2 regions of the Brevibacillus sp. MS2.2 genome follow, and region 1 is predicted to be linked to the other one. Evidence: riboswitches for the same ligand, from Rfam matches in the RefSeq annotation. Region 1 holds a riboswitch; the other holds the start of a gene.
The links. Region 1 has a riboswitch for cyclic di-GMP ahead of HP568_RS27290 (GNAT family N-acetyltransferase). Riboswitches for the same ligand answer to the same signal wherever they lie in the genome.
Positions count from the first base shown of each region.

Region 2: another riboswitch for cyclic di-GMP. It lies ahead of ggt (gamma-glutamyltransferase); the one in region 1 lies ahead of HP568_RS27290 (GNAT family N-acetyltransferase).

Region 1 is NZ_JABSUZ010000050.1:12,612-20,041, reverse strand. It holds gene HP568_RS27305 (GMC family oxidoreductase) at 1-105, opposite strand, end outside; gene HP568_RS27300 (alpha/beta hydrolase) at 296-1,345, opposite strand; gene HP568_RS27295 (methyl-accepting chemotaxis protein) at 1,467-2,939, opposite strand; gene HP568_RS27290 (GNAT family N-acetyltransferase) at 2,943-3,497, opposite strand; cyclic di-GMP riboswitch class I at 3,691-3,774, opposite strand; gene HP568_RS27285 (peroxiredoxin-like family protein) at 3,949-4,611, opposite strand; gene HP568_RS27280 (Crp/Fnr family transcriptional regulator) at 4,696-5,373, opposite strand; partial or broken gene HP568_RS27275 (DNA alkylation repair protein) at 5,373-5,690, opposite strand; gene HP568_RS27270 (hypothetical protein) at 5,900-6,085, shown strand; gene HP568_RS27265 (DNA alkylation repair protein) at 6,210-6,917, shown strand; gene HP568_RS27260 (amino acid ABC transporter substrate-binding protein) at 7,078-7,430, shown strand, end outside.
Region 2 is NZ_JABSUZ010000001.1:181,052-188,481, reverse strand. It holds gene HP568_RS00800 (methyl-accepting chemotaxis protein) at 1-535, opposite strand, end outside; gene ggt (gamma-glutamyltransferase) at 617-2,335, opposite strand; cyclic di-GMP riboswitch class I at 2,518-2,606, opposite strand; gene HP568_RS00790 (SET domain-containing protein) at 2,856-3,473, shown strand; gene HP568_RS00785 (glutamine--tRNA ligase/YqeY domain fusion protein) at 3,553-5,220, shown strand; gene HP568_RS00780 (APC family permease) at 5,342-6,676, shown strand; gene HP568_RS00775 (QueT transporter family protein) at 7,302-7,430, shown strand, end outside.

The sequences.
Region 1 (7,430 bases):
CTTCTTGTCATCTGTTAATTCCTTGGCGATTACCCCTCCGGCAGTTCCGGCACCAATCACGATATAATCATACTTTTCACTTGCTGAGCTTGAACTTTGTCCCAATTGTTGCACTTCCTTTTGGTGATTTTGCTAGCCCTTTTAATTTATTCATGCAGAAAGACAAGGGTTCCAGTAACAAGTGAGGCAAAAGCATTATTTGTAAGCTTTTGTGTGAATGACGTTGGAAAGACAGGAATAGAAATGTGGCTTCAATAGCTATGAGGTGTAAAATTGGGTACTTTACTCGTCAGGGTCATGCCCTGACGGTTTTTCGAATGAGCTCTATAAACTCCTCTGCTTTCTCGATGTGTGGAGCGTGCCCCACATTTTCCATGACAATCTCCTGACAGGAACCACCAGCGCGCTGATATTGTTCAAGCACGTCACGAATTTGGGAGACCATCGGCTGCGGTGGATATTCGTCTTCCCCTGGCCATCCGGGGACATAGCCAAGCTTGCCCAGCGTACCGAAATCAGCAAGCGACTGATCCGAGATAATGGCATCATCCGCACCGCGAATCCATAAAATCGGACATTTCGGCTCAATCTGGACAATACCGGACAAATTTACGTATTTGGGAGAAATCGCATTCGTAATCCCTGTCGTTCCAGGAGCAACACCGGGCCAATCGTTTACGTATTCAAAAGCACCGGGGTAAAAGCCCTCTCCCGTTCTTGTAGAGAGTATTGCGCTCACATAACGGTCTTCCTGCTCAGGGCCAACTTGGAATGGGGGCTTGAAATAAAGCTGATTCATGACATTGCGAGGACTGGAGGGGGAGTCACTACTCATATCTTTAGCGGCTATCCTTTTGACGAGCTCCGAGTTGGCGGCTCCTCCACCCGAGCCTGAGAAGCTGCTGTAGCACGGGGTGCCAGCAATATCCTTGGTTCCACCAAAGCCGTAAGGGGACATGGGGGCGATTAGAATCAGGGAGCAGACTTCCTGTGGGTGATCGATGGCAAACTGCATCACGATCCCTCCACCCAAAGACCAGCCGGCAAGATGGACAGGTGTTGGCAAGTCCAATGCCCGAATAAACGAATGAAGGTCATCCGACCAGTCTCGCAAACCGCGTGTCGCATCGATAGGCAATGCTTCACTTGCTCCATAGCCACGCATATCAGGTGCATATACACGGTACTGGTCACATAGAGCCGCAATGGTATCATCCCAGAACAAGTTGGCTGATGCATTACCGTGAATGAGGAGAAGCGGTTCTCCTTCCGGTACGCCTGCTGTCAGATAGGAAACGAGCAATCGATCGGTCTGAATCGTTTTTGTTTCGATTCGTGCATCCATCAATGATGTGCCACCTTTCATTGTATGAGATTGTAAATATCAGAATATTTTTATTATATATCTGTTCGGTTACAAAATGAGAAAAGAAAACAACCGCCTATAAAAGGCGGTTGCAGGAAGGTTACATATGGAGACCACGCATCTGTTGTTCGATTTTCTCAAAGCCGCCAGAAACCTTAACGACTTCGTCTTTTTGCTCAGAAACGAGAACAAGTACTTCTTCCAGGCTCTCTTTGTTCTTGTCGGTAATATCTGCGTTGACTTCTACTTTTGCGCCGACTTCCTGAATCATGCTGTGAACATGGACGATGAACTCTTGCAGGTTTTTCGTTTTATCCGCAAAATTTTGCATGTAGTTGTCTACATTGGTGAACATTTCTTGTACTTCGAGGATGCCTTCGCTATTTTTCTCAAAAGAAGTCTGTGACTCGGAAATCATATCCGATACGAGCTTCATTTTTTCGCGAATGGTCATCAGCAGGCTCGAGATCGACTCTGAGGATAGCTTGGAGGATTCCGCCAGCTTGCGTACTTCATCTGCTACGACAGCAAATCCTCGGCCGTGCTCGCCTGCGCGAGACGCTTCAATCGTGGCATTGAGTGCCAACAGATTGGTTTGTGCAGAAATCTCGGAAATGGTTTGAATGATTTTCCCAATCGATTCGGTTTCTTTATTGAGCTCTTGAATCAGCTGGTTCGTACCTTGGATGTCCGTGATAAATCGTTCAAAGTCATTGCCGATGTTGCCAATGCGTTTGCCGCTCTCGCTAGTGGCTTCTTTGGTCGATTCTACGTACTCATGCATCTCTGTAACAGAGCGGGTCATGTCCTCAACTTGCAGATTCGTCGAGCTCATTTCCCGACGCAGCTCGTCCGTATTGCTGGTTTGGATCGTAAAGGACTCCATAATGTCTTGCAGGGAAGCGACGGTTTCGACAGCGCGAACATTTACACCGTCCGTCACCTTGTTCAAATTCTCTTGATAGTCTTGCATAGAGGTGAGTGATTCGTTGATCTGATCCAGAACACGTTGCAACGATTCCTTCGAGGCAATCGCTTCTTGCTTTTGTTGCTCACTTTCCTCTTGCAGCTTGTTATTGAATACAGCATGCATCATGCTCGTGACAGAGACGAAGCAGAAGGTAAGCAGGAAGTACATCAGATCAAGATTGCTTGTCGAATGGAAAATCGTTTCTCTCTGTGTCAGGAAGTAGTAAGAGACAATGCCCAATGTCGATACAATCGTCAAAATATTAATGAGTCGGTCTTGATAAATCCCCATGACTGCTACAAAGAACATAATGGTCATGATATTGATCATATGCGGGTCCAGTCCAACTATGATGAACATGAAGATCCCGATTACGGCGAAGTTGAAAAACTTCATGAAGGGCGCTGCTTTTTCACGGAAGCTCGGGCGATTGGAGATGTAAGTAAAAGGTGCCAGCACGCCATACAAAATACCCAGCACCGTGAAAACGAATGTGTACGGTACGCCTAGAAAGAGGTTTAAGACTTGAACAACCGTAATAATACTGGCGAATACGATTACGACCCAATTATTTCTTCTTCTCAATAGATCAATGTTATCCATGTTTTACCCACCTACCTCGACTTTTACTTGGTTGGATGACGACGAATTGTACCAGGAATATTTCGGATCATGCTTATTGTCATAGACATCTTTTAGATGGAAGAGGGTCGGAATGGCATCAGCCCCTTTGTAAAAGACGATTTCTTTGGTCTGAATCGCCTTTACATGATACTTCTTGTTGATGAACGTAAAAAAAGTCGGATCTGCTACCCCGATTGCGTGGGTATATCCATGCTTTTCAGCGTAATCTATCATCAAGCAAATTCCTTTTTGCCCTAGTTGTCCACGGTATTTCGGCAAAACAGCGAGACTGTCTACCTCCATTACTTTCATGTCTTCTGTAACAACATCCTGAAAAAGTGATTTCATATAAGCACTTGATTTGGAAAAGGGCGTCATTTCAAATGTTCCACCTGCTTCACCATCTTCGGCAATTAAGAGGAACAGAGCCGAGCCTTCTTTCGCGTACTCCATTTCGAAGCCCATGCTTGTCCATACTGTTTCTTTGATCTCATGAAATTTTGCTAACTCTTGTACGGTTTCTACTTGTTTGTACATAACTTGTCCACTCCATCATTTTCTCTGATTGAACCATGTTGTGTATGTTTGACGTCTCAAAAGTTATGTTTTTCCATCCGTTACGAAAATGAAAGTGCTTTCATCCTCCTTTCAAAAATGTAAACACCAAAAAAGGCCGTTCCATCGAAATGGAACAACCGAAGCTACCAACATCAAAAAATGGTCTCAAGATGATGGCAACCCGGCTATCATGGTCAAAGACTGTAGACCCGTGGTTTTGCGTCGCCACCTTTCGATGACTTTGCCTTTTGCATTTATTAGCAAAATTTGTAAAAACGTGTCGAATTTTGCTAGACATAATCATGCAAAATATAAGCCAAAAGATATATCTTTGTCAAGTTTTGGTAGGGAAAAGAAACTAATTGTTCATAAAGTATGAACGTACGAAAAAACCAGTTGCTGTTTCAACTGGTTTTTCATTTTAGGGACTTTAGGTTATGGTTTGCAGAATGTCTAGAACTTCAGTAGGCTCCATTCTCTTTTTGTAATCTGGATCTAAGCATGCTGACCGGATTACGCCCTGGTTGTTGAGGATATAAGTAGCAGGAATGGGGAGCGTCCAGGAATCGTCACTGTTAAAATGTTTGAGATCAATATCCAATGATCGGTAAGTATCCTGTAAATAATCAGGCAGTCTGAATCTGAGTTTATATTTTTCTGCCACCTGGTTATTGGTATCGCATAACAAGGGGAAGCTCAGTCCGTTTTTCTCTTGCATAGTAAGAGAGTGTGCAGGAGATTGTGGACTAATGGCAAGCAATTGGGCACCCAGAGAGGTTATCGTATCGATCTGTTTTTGGTATGCTTGCAGCTCCAAATTGCAGTAGGGGCACCATGATCCACGGAAAAATGTGAGGACGACGGGACCTTTTACGACTTCTTCCGACAGGATAAAGGTCTTGCCAGTGTGGTCGTTCAACGTAAAATCAGGCGCAATCGAACCAATCGGCAAGCCCTTTGCCTGCCCAGAGGTCCGCAGCTCCTCGAGTGATCTTGTAAATGCATCCGTTACTTCACGAGTGAGGAAGTCTGCTATTTGAATGGTTGTATGATCTAGCTCTTCGCGCAGGCTCTGAAAATGTGGTTTATTCATATGTCGTTCCCCTCTTTTTCGAAAGAATAGTAGAAGCCATAGCTTTACGATATCTTTCTTTTGGAGGGAAAGATGTAATCTGAATTACATTTTCTTCAAAATTTTGTCCCGATGAATGGAAATGGATTTAAAGCCTGTTTGAATCAGTTCTTCTCTTGCTAAAGCACGTAATGCTACCGTCACAGCTTCCCTGGATGCCCCGACAAAGTGGGCGAGTTCTTGATGGGAAAGAGATAAATCAATTTTTTGAAACGCCGAACTGCTGGGATTGCCAAATTGATCGGCAAGCTTTACTAACGTGGAAAGAATGCGATCTTGTAAAGGGAGAAGGGCAAGATTTTCGGCTGCCTGGCTGATCGAAACCATTCTATCGCTAATGAGCTTCATGATCTTCATCATCAGTTGAGGATGTTCGATTATGTAGCTCTCAAATTTTGCTTTGCTCATTTTACAAATGAGGCAGTCTTCGATGGTTTCTATATACATCTCCCTCGTACCTAATGAGAGCAAATCCATTTCTCCAAACACATTGCCTTCCCCGAGGATATCAAATGTGAACTGCCGCCCATCCCGATTTACTTTATATAAACGTACTTTCCCCTGTTTGATGAAGTAGAAGCCCTCTGAAAAAGTTTCTGGTGTTTGAATGCACGTATTTTGGGGGAAAGGGGTTAGAGAGGTTAATTGATCAATTAAGCGCAAACTTTCCTCGGATAATGAATTCAACAAATAAAATTGGGATAAATATGTGATTCGGTTCATCATTTCTGTTCGGTTTGGGTCTTCAGGATCGTTCTTTTCGCTTTAGTGACAATTCTTTTCGTTTCCTTTGTATCAGAGATTCTTAGCCACTCGTCACAAAGCTGCGTTACCCAGTCTGGTTGTGATTTACTCGCATCGTTCAACCAATTCCCTACAGAATCTTGAACATATTTAGATGCATCTGATTTCACTTGCGTGAGTAAAGGCAGGCAGCGAGCAGGCTCATTTTTCAATGCGTCAATATGCTTACACCAGACCCCTCGTGGGCGTGTGGCTTCTACCGCAAAGCGGCGATCAACAGCCTGCCACTCAGTCAAATTGACGCTTTCTAATTCTCCAGCATGAAGGAGTGCTAATACATTTTCAGGGATGAGCGAGGCTTTTCTTGCTCCTTTTCTCGTGCGCACCGAATCAGGCATTTTCAACGAACTCCTTTTCGCAATAATGGTAAAAGTATACATAAAAATCACCGGTAACAAAAATTTTCCAACTATCCGATAACTAGAAGGAATAGGAGGGGATTTTGATGAAGGAAGTAAAAGTGATTCAATTTTACTTTTCCGGAGGCGGTGAAATGATTAGCATCGAGACGACGGAACCGGAAGAGATCATTCAAATGGTCGCGAATCAAAACGACGGATGGCTCCAGTATGATGATGTTGTCATTAACGTGAGAAATGTTTTGTATATCAGAGTACGCGATCAGGCGTAAGAATAGGAAAAGAGTGTCAAGCTCTAACACGAAAAAGCTCTCCTTTGAATGTGGAGGGCTTTTTCGTGTTGGAGGCACCGCTGCTGGTTATCCTATTTAATAGAAGAAAAAGGAGGGTGGCAAGATGACGCTGGAAGAAGTCATGCAGCAGCTCGAAGCGATGGGGACAGAGCAGACGAAAAAAACGTTATTGCGGCATGGTGCAAAGGAGCCTTTGTTTGGCGTGCGAGTCGGCGATATGAAGAAGCTGGTCAAGGAGGTAAAACGTGATCAGCAGCTCGTCCAGGCGCTGTACGATACGGGAAACTACGACGCCATGTACTTGGCCGGATTGACGGTTGACCCGAAGAGCATGACAAAAGAGCAGCTACAGGCTTGGGTCAAGGAAGCGTCATGGTACGCACCCGCCGAATATACGGTTGCGAGTGTAGCTGCTGAGAGTCATTTTGCTATGGAGTTGGCACGGGAATGGATCGAGTCAACGGAAGAGATGGTAGCTACCTGTGGGTGGAATACGTATTCGAACTATTTATCGATTACTCCAGATAAACAGCTAGATAAAGAAGAAATCAAACGGCTCCTCGTGAGAGTGAAGGAGACGATTCATCAGGAACAAAATCGCGTCCGGTACACCATGAATCAATTCGTTATTTCAGTAGGTGCGTATGTACCGGAACTTCATCAGGAAGCGTTGGAAGTGGCCGCTGCGATTGGCAAAGTACATGTAGACGTCGGACAGACAGCGTGCAAGGTTCCGTTGGCTACTGAGTATATCAAAAAGATAGAGGAACGAGGGAGTGTCGGAAAAAAGAAAAAGACATGCATCTGCTAGTCGGGCATTTTTCTCATTCATTTGGCGTATATTTCTAGGGTGCTTTTGTTTACTAAAGTATCGACTATTCCTTGCTAATGTGCTATCATGATACCTTGTTAACGTATTACCACTTTATCAGAGTAAAATGTAGAGTAGGGAAACGAGGGGGATCATCACGATGAAGAAAATAGCATGGATGTCATTGCTGTTGAGTGCAATAGTTTCATTGGTAGTGGGCTGTTCCAGCGCAAAAACTGGCGCTGACGCGAACAAGCTGATTATCGGAATTGACGATAAGTTCGCACCAATGGGATTCCGGGATGAAAAAAATGAGCTAGTCGGTTTTGATATTGATTACGCGCGTGCAGCCAGCGAAAAGATGGGAAAACAAGTCGAGTTTCAACCAATCGATTGGAGTGCAAAAGAGTCTGAGCTAAACAGCGGTCGTATCGACTTGATCTGGAATGGATATACGATTACAGATGAGAGAAAAGAAAAGGTTCTCTTTACCAAGCCTTATCTGAAAAACGC
Region 2 (7,430 bases), on a different contig from region 1:
CATCTACATTGACGAGCCCGGTCAAAACACCAAGCTTCTCATTGTTTTTCGCTTTTACAGGGGAAGCGACGATGATAGAGCGATTGCCGGTTGTTTTCGCAACAAGAACATCGGAGAAGCTGGACTTGTCCTGCATACCGTCTTTGAAGAATTGGCGCTCGGCAAGATTGATTCCAACGCTTTTGGGGAACGTATCAGCCGTTACTTTTCCATCGCTTGCGATAAACGTATTTCCGTCATACAGTTTCATTTCCTCGGTAAACTTGCGGATGAATTCATTTTTTGCCGCTGCATCATCGGATTGAATATCCGCGGTACGGGCTAAAATCTGAATTTCTGTCATACGCCGATCCAGATATTGATCCATAGCTATGGCTGTACTGGAAGTAAGGTCAACATAGGATGATTTTTGTTTATCAATCAGAATGGATGAAAAGCTGCTCGTGATAAACAACGAAACGGCAGTAAGTGGAATGACGGCCACGACGAGAAACCAAAGAATCATTTTGTTCCTGAGCTTGTTGAACAAAAACATAGGGTTTTTCCACTCCTAATCCGTGATTGCGAAATAGAAACAGGTAGACTGCTGAGATTTACTCAGCAGTCTGACAAAATATCAATATCCCATTGCAGCGCCTTCACCGCGAGGGTCAGCACCGCCAAATTTTACATTGGTTTGCGGGTCAATCAGGATTGCGCCGGACTGTCCCATCGTATCGGTATAGGCTGCTTCCAGCTTTTCTACTGGATGCCCACGTTTAATCAACTCGTCCAGGACTTCTTGAGGGATGCGGCTTTCCACCTTTAGATTGTTGGAAGAAGATCCCCAGTTGCGTCCATGCAGCCATCTCGGCGCTTCGATTGCGTCTTGCACGCTGAAACCAAAGTCGATGATACGCGTGACGAGAGCGGCTTGCGTTTGCGGCTGTCCTTCTCCCCCTTGTGTTCCGTAGAGAAGATAAGGCTTGTCCCCTTTAAAGAGCATAGCTGGGTTAATTGTGTGGAAGGTGCGTTTTCCTGGTTCCAAGTGATTGATGTGTTTAGGGTCCAAAGAGAAATAGCTTCCGCGGTTTTGCATAAGGATGCCCGTATCTTTCGCTACGATGCCGGAACCCCAGTCAAAATAGTGACTCTGAATGATGGACACTGCATTTCCATCTTTGTCGACGATCCCGAACCAGGTTGTATCTCCTTTTGGATCAAGCGGTTCTACGGATTTGGCGGCTTGCTTCATATCAATGCGCGCAGCTAAATCTTTCCCGTGCTGCTTGGACAACAGTTCATCCACAGGGATATCCACAAAGGCAGGGTCAGTCAGCCATTTGTCGCGGTCAGCAAAAGACTGTTTGGTAGCTTCTACAATCGTGTGATAGTAATCGGGTGTTCCTTCACCCATGCTCTTGAGGTCAAAGTTATTCAAAACATTAAGAATAGAGAGCGATGCCATGCCTTGGGAGTTAGGCGGAACATTGTACGCTTTGTAACCGCGGTAGTCTACCGAAATTGGATCTGCCCAAGTGGAGGTGTGCTTCTCAAAATCTTTCAACGTGAGCAATCCACCGTTGGCTTGCATGTCTGCTACGATTTTTTTAGCAACTTCTCCTTTATAAAAACCGTCAGCGCCTTTTTTTGCAATGATTCGCAAAGTATTGGCAAGATCCTTTTGTTTGAGAATTTCGCCTGCTGCATAAGGATCGCCGTTTGGCTTCAGGAATGTTTTACGGAATCCATCAAAACGTTGAAGGTTTTTCAAGTCATTGTCAGTTGGATCTGTCGCGTATTTCGTCCAATATACTTGGTTAGGGGTGACTGGATATCCATTCTCTGCGTATCCAATGGCAGGCTCCAGCAGTCTGTTCCATTGAAGCTTACTGTTGCCCATGCTTTTATGGGCGTAGTTGTACGCCTCCCACCAGCCGGAGACGACACCAGGGACAGTGTTTGCCGATTCATAACCGCGGGACGGGATTTTTTCGTAGCCTTTGTTTTTGTAATAGTCGATGGTTGCCTTTTCGCCTGCGCGACCACTGCCGTTCAGCGCCTTCAGCTCTTTGGTTTTGGCATTGTAGATGAGCCAGAAGTTATCTCCACCAATGGATGTGTAATGAGGATAGACGACAGCTAATGTGGAAGCGGCTGTAATAGCAGCATCTACTGCATTTCCACCGTCTTCCAATGTTTTTAGGGCCGCAGCCGTAGCCAGATAGTGAGGAGTCGTCACCATTGCGTTCGGTGACATCGATGTTGGACGGTTAGCAGCTTGTACCCCAGAGAATGTTGATAGCCCGATGACAGCAGTCAGCGCGACGGTCGAGAGTTTCTTCCAGAATGACATTCCTATGAAACCTCCTTCATGATGAATAAAATAATGTTTTCATTAAACCGGCTATCCGCTGTTGCCTCACCTCCTTTAAAAGTTAAAAATACACAATCATACAAAAATAGACAAAAATAGACATTGTGAGCGCAAAAAAAGACCAATGATATAGGATCATTGGTCTCGTCCTACATCAATACTTCGGTAGCTGGCAAGCGTGTCCGCTGTTACGGAGGTAGCCCCTATAGCTTTGCGTCGCCGGATTTCCCCGGGTATGCCGTTTCGATATCAATGGTTAAAGTAGAAAATTGACACATAAACTGATTCGATCGTTGTGGGAAAATGTTCCTAAAACTCCGTTTGCCAATAATATAGACTATTTACCATTTGTGGTAAATAAGAAAAATTATTTTCATCCAGAAAAATAGTCAGGAATGCTATGAGGAAGGTTGTTTTTCGCAGACATTCACACACCTCCTGGGGCTGAACTGCTTATGATGATAAAAAGGCACATTCGCCAAGGAGTGAAACAAAGACCATGATGCATCCCGATACAGAATTGCGCTATATCAACGATGAGATCGGGTACGGTGTGTTTGCGACAAGGTTTATCCCAAAAGGAACGATTGTATGGGCACAGGATAATTTGGACCAGGTATTGGACCCGGGATTTGTGGAAAGACTTGATTCATTACGAAAACAGGACGTACAAAAATATTCGTTCAAGAACCAGTTCGGAAAGTACATTCTTTGTTGGGATAAGGCAAGGTACGTGAACCACAGCTTTCATGCGAATTGCGTGCCGACCATGTATGATATGGAATTGGCTGCACGGGATATTCAGCCGGGTGAAGAGTTGACTGATGATTATGGAACGTTAAATCTGGATGAACCTTTTGATTGTTTGCCCGAGTCCGACACGGAACGCTCCCGCGTAATGCCCGATGACTTGCTTCGATATTACCCGCAGTGGGATCGGATTGCTGCGGAAGCCTTCCAACGTTTCAATCATGTTGAACAGCCTTTGCTGCATCTGATTTCCCCGAAGCATCTCGAAACGATTCGTGGGATCACGGAGCAGCGCGTTGCCATTGATTCTGTCATTCATCTGTATTGCAGGTCACAATGGCAAACGAGGCAGCAATGGAAGACGTGAGCGGGTCGGTCAACGACCCGATTTTGTTGAACTCTGGGTAGAGAATCAGTATTATGGAATGTAAAGGTGAAGTGAAAGGTTGATTTCATTGGAAAACAAGGTAGCGGCATCCAATTTTATCCGCAATATCATGATTGATGACTTGCAAGAGGGCAAAGTAAAGGAAATCATTACCCGCTTTCCCCCAGAACCGAACGGGTATCTTCATATTGGACATGCAAAAGCAATCTGCCTCAACTTTGAGTTGGCACGTGAATTTTCTGGCAAGGCCAACCTTCGATTTGACGATACCAACCCGGTAAAGGAAGACATCGAATACGTAGAGGCCATCAAAAGGGACGTTCAATGGCTTGGCTTCGAATGGGACGGGCTGTTTTTTGCATCTGATTACTTTGAAGAGATGTACAACCGGGCGGTACTGTTGATTAAAAAAGGTCTGGCTTATGTAGACGATCTGTCTCCCGAAGAAATGCGTAAAATGCGTGGGACATGGACAGAGCCTGGCACAGATAGTCCGTTCCGCAACCGATCTGTGGAGGAAAACCTGGACCTGTTTGCACGGATGCGCCAAGGGGAATTCAAGGACGGAGAAAAGGTGCTGCGTGCGAAAATCGATATGGCTTCTCAGAACTTCAACATGCGTGATCCGGTTCTGTATCGGATCTCCCATGCAACGCATCACAACACGGGCGACAAATGGTGCATCTATCCGATGTACGACTTCGCTCATCCGTTGGAGGATGCCATTGAGGGCGTGACACACTCCCTGTGCTCACTGGAATTCGAAGATCATCGTCCGTTGTATGACTGGGTAGTCCGCGAGTGCGAAATGGAGAAGGTACCACGCCAGTACGAATTTGCTCGCTTGAATCTGACCAACACCGTTATGAGTAAACGCAAGCTGAAACAGCTTGTCGATGAGAATGTAGTAGACGGCTGGGATGACCCGCGTATGCCAACCATCGCAGGCTTCCGTCGTCGTGGCTATACACCGGAAGCAATTCGTACATTCGCTCGTGAAGTAGGGGTAGCGCGCGCTAACAGCACGGTTGACGAAAAAATGCTGGAGTATTTCATCCGTGAGGACCTGAAGCTGAAGGCGCCACGTACGATGGCTGTTTTGAATCCGTTGAAGGTCGTCATCACGAATTATCCGGAAGGACAAGTCGAGATGCTCGAAGCGGAGATCAATCCAGAGAACCCGGAAATGGGCAATCGTGAAATTCCGTTCTCCCGCGAAATCTACATTGAGCAGGACGACTTCATGGAAAACCCGCCGAGCAAGTATTTCCGCCTGTTCCCGGGAAATGAAGTGCGTCTGAAGCACGCGTACTTCATTAAATGCAATGACGTTGTGAAGGATGCAGATGGCAACGTGATCGAGATTCATTGCACGTATGACCCTGAGACGAAGAGCGGCAGCGGTTTTACAGGTCGTAAGGTAAAAGGTACAATTCACTGGGTAGATGCAACCAATGCGGTTCCTGCTGAATTCCGTTTGTACGAGCCATTGATTATGGATGAGGAAGACGCAGAGGGTACTTTCCTCGACAACGTTAACCCGAATTCGTTGGAAGTGCTGCAAGGCTATGTGGAGCCAAATATGAAAGAAACCAAGCCACAAGACAAGTATCAATTTTTCCGTCATGGCTATTTCAATGTCGATCCGAAGCATACGACAGATGATAAGCTCGTATTCAACCGGATTGTATCGTTGAAGAGTTCCTTTGAACTGCCAAAAGCCTAGGAATTACTTATAGAAATCAAGCGCTGCTGTGCATGGAGAACCCGTGTGCAGTAGCGCTTTTTTCTTTCGTGATTATAAATCAACGTGTATAATTATTCTGTTACATAAAGGGGGACAGGTAGTGAACGGGAGAGCAGAACTAACACGTAGTTTGAAGTTGCGGCATATTGTCGTAATTGGACTGGGCTACATGGCCCCGATGGCCGTTTTTGACACCTTTGGCATTGTTTCTGGAGAAACGGGGGGGCACGTTCCTGCTGCTTATGCAGTCACACTTCTTGCGATCCTGTTTACGGCGGCAAGCTACGGAAAGATGGTACGGCTATTCCCTTCAGCAGGGACCGCGTATACGTATACGCAACAAACGATTCATCCCTATGCAGGATTTTTGGTAGGCTGGGCGTCTTTGCTGGATTATTTGTTTTTACCGATGATTAACGCCTTGTTGACGGGAGTATACCTATCATCTGTGTTTCCTGACGTGTCGACAGCGTGGTGGATTATTGGCTTCATTGTATTGGTGACGGGGTTAAACGTATTTCGCGTAACGGTAACCGCATCCGTTAACTCGTTTCTGGTACTGTTTCAAGTCGTGGTCGTCGTGTTGTTTGCGGGATTGGCAATCCGTGGCCTTATGCAAGGTGACGGGCTTGGGCAAGTATTCAACCTGCGGCCATTTGTGTCACCGGATATGTCTGTCATTGCCCTGCTTTCAGGTGCGTCGATTCTTTGCTTTTCCTTCCTTGGCTTTGATGCCGTAACCACGCTAACGGAGGAGACCGTCGATGCGAAAAAGACGATTCCTCGCGGGATTATGCTCGTAGCACTCGCAGGAGGAGCGTTATTTATTACAGCATCTTATTTCATGCAATCATTATTTCCTGATGTTTCGGTATTGTCTGATCCAGAAGCAGCCTCTGCGGAGATTGCTTTGTTTATTGGTGGGACGATCTTTCAATTGGTGTTTTTAGCGGCAGCGTTGTCTTCGACACTGGCATCCGGGCTCGTATCTGTCACGAGCGTAACGCGCTTATTGTACGCAATGGGGAGAGATGGATTTTTGCCGCAACGCTGGTTCGGTTATGTTCATCCGAAGCTGAGAACTCCATTGCTTAACGTCTTGCTGGTCGGAGTGTTGATGCTGTTCGCTCTGTACATGGATTTGCTAACCGCCACGTCCTTTATTAACTTCGGTGCGCTGATCGCCTTTAGCTTTGTAAACATCAGTGTAATAGCGTACTATTTCCGCAAACAAAAGAACAAGCATATCAAGGATTGGTGGGGCTTCGTGTTGTCTCCACTCATCGGGACAACGTTCATCGCCTTTTTGTGGGTCAACCTGGAAGCAACGTCCATGATGCTCGGCTTGCTCTGGACCTTTGTTGGCTTGATCTATTTGTTGTATTTGGTGAAGGTCAAGAAAACCAATTTGGAAATAGTGAGGTTTGAGGAGTAGAGGGGAGTGGCTGTAGTGGGGAAGAAGTGTATTTCCAGTCTACGCTTCGGCCTACGCCCTGCTGTGGGTGGGGACTGTCCGCTTCGGAATGAATGGCCGGAGCGCTTCAAAAGTAGAGTTTCGAGGATGTACTCGCAGAGGTTGAAGCTGAAAACCCCCGCCATTCATTCCTACGCTAAGCTGGGCTCCAGAGGCGCTTGGACTGAAAATGCACTTCTTCTCACGTGGCTTTGGTAACAATATTTGAAAGTGAATTCAGGAGGGAGAGAGAATCATGACTCTCTCTTTTTTATTTTGATTCTCCCTAATTAAAGCAGGGGAAAAGCAAACAGCTCGCAGAGGAAACAGGAGAAAACAGCGAAACACGCCTTTAAGCGTCCACCTCTGAAACACATCCTGAACCGACCACTTTGGACGCGGTTTCGCTTTTTGCATGGAGTCGGGCAGTCAATCCCCCCAGGGGGTGGCCCTAGAAGCTGAGCGTTTTCTCCTGTTTCCTCTCCACCACTACAGCCAGAACCAATGGTTTTACCCACCCTCTTCTAGACGATCCAGTAAAGAGAGAGTAAACTGGCTACAGGAATATTCCAAACATTAACACTTGACACGAGGAGGGTTTATTCTGATGTTTTCGACTCTGTTCCGGCGGAAATGGACGACAGTGGATTACGTCCTGATTGTCGTTACTGCCGCGCTCTACGCTGTTGCTATTATTATGCTTGCCAATATCAAGCTCATTCCTTCCGTACCCATC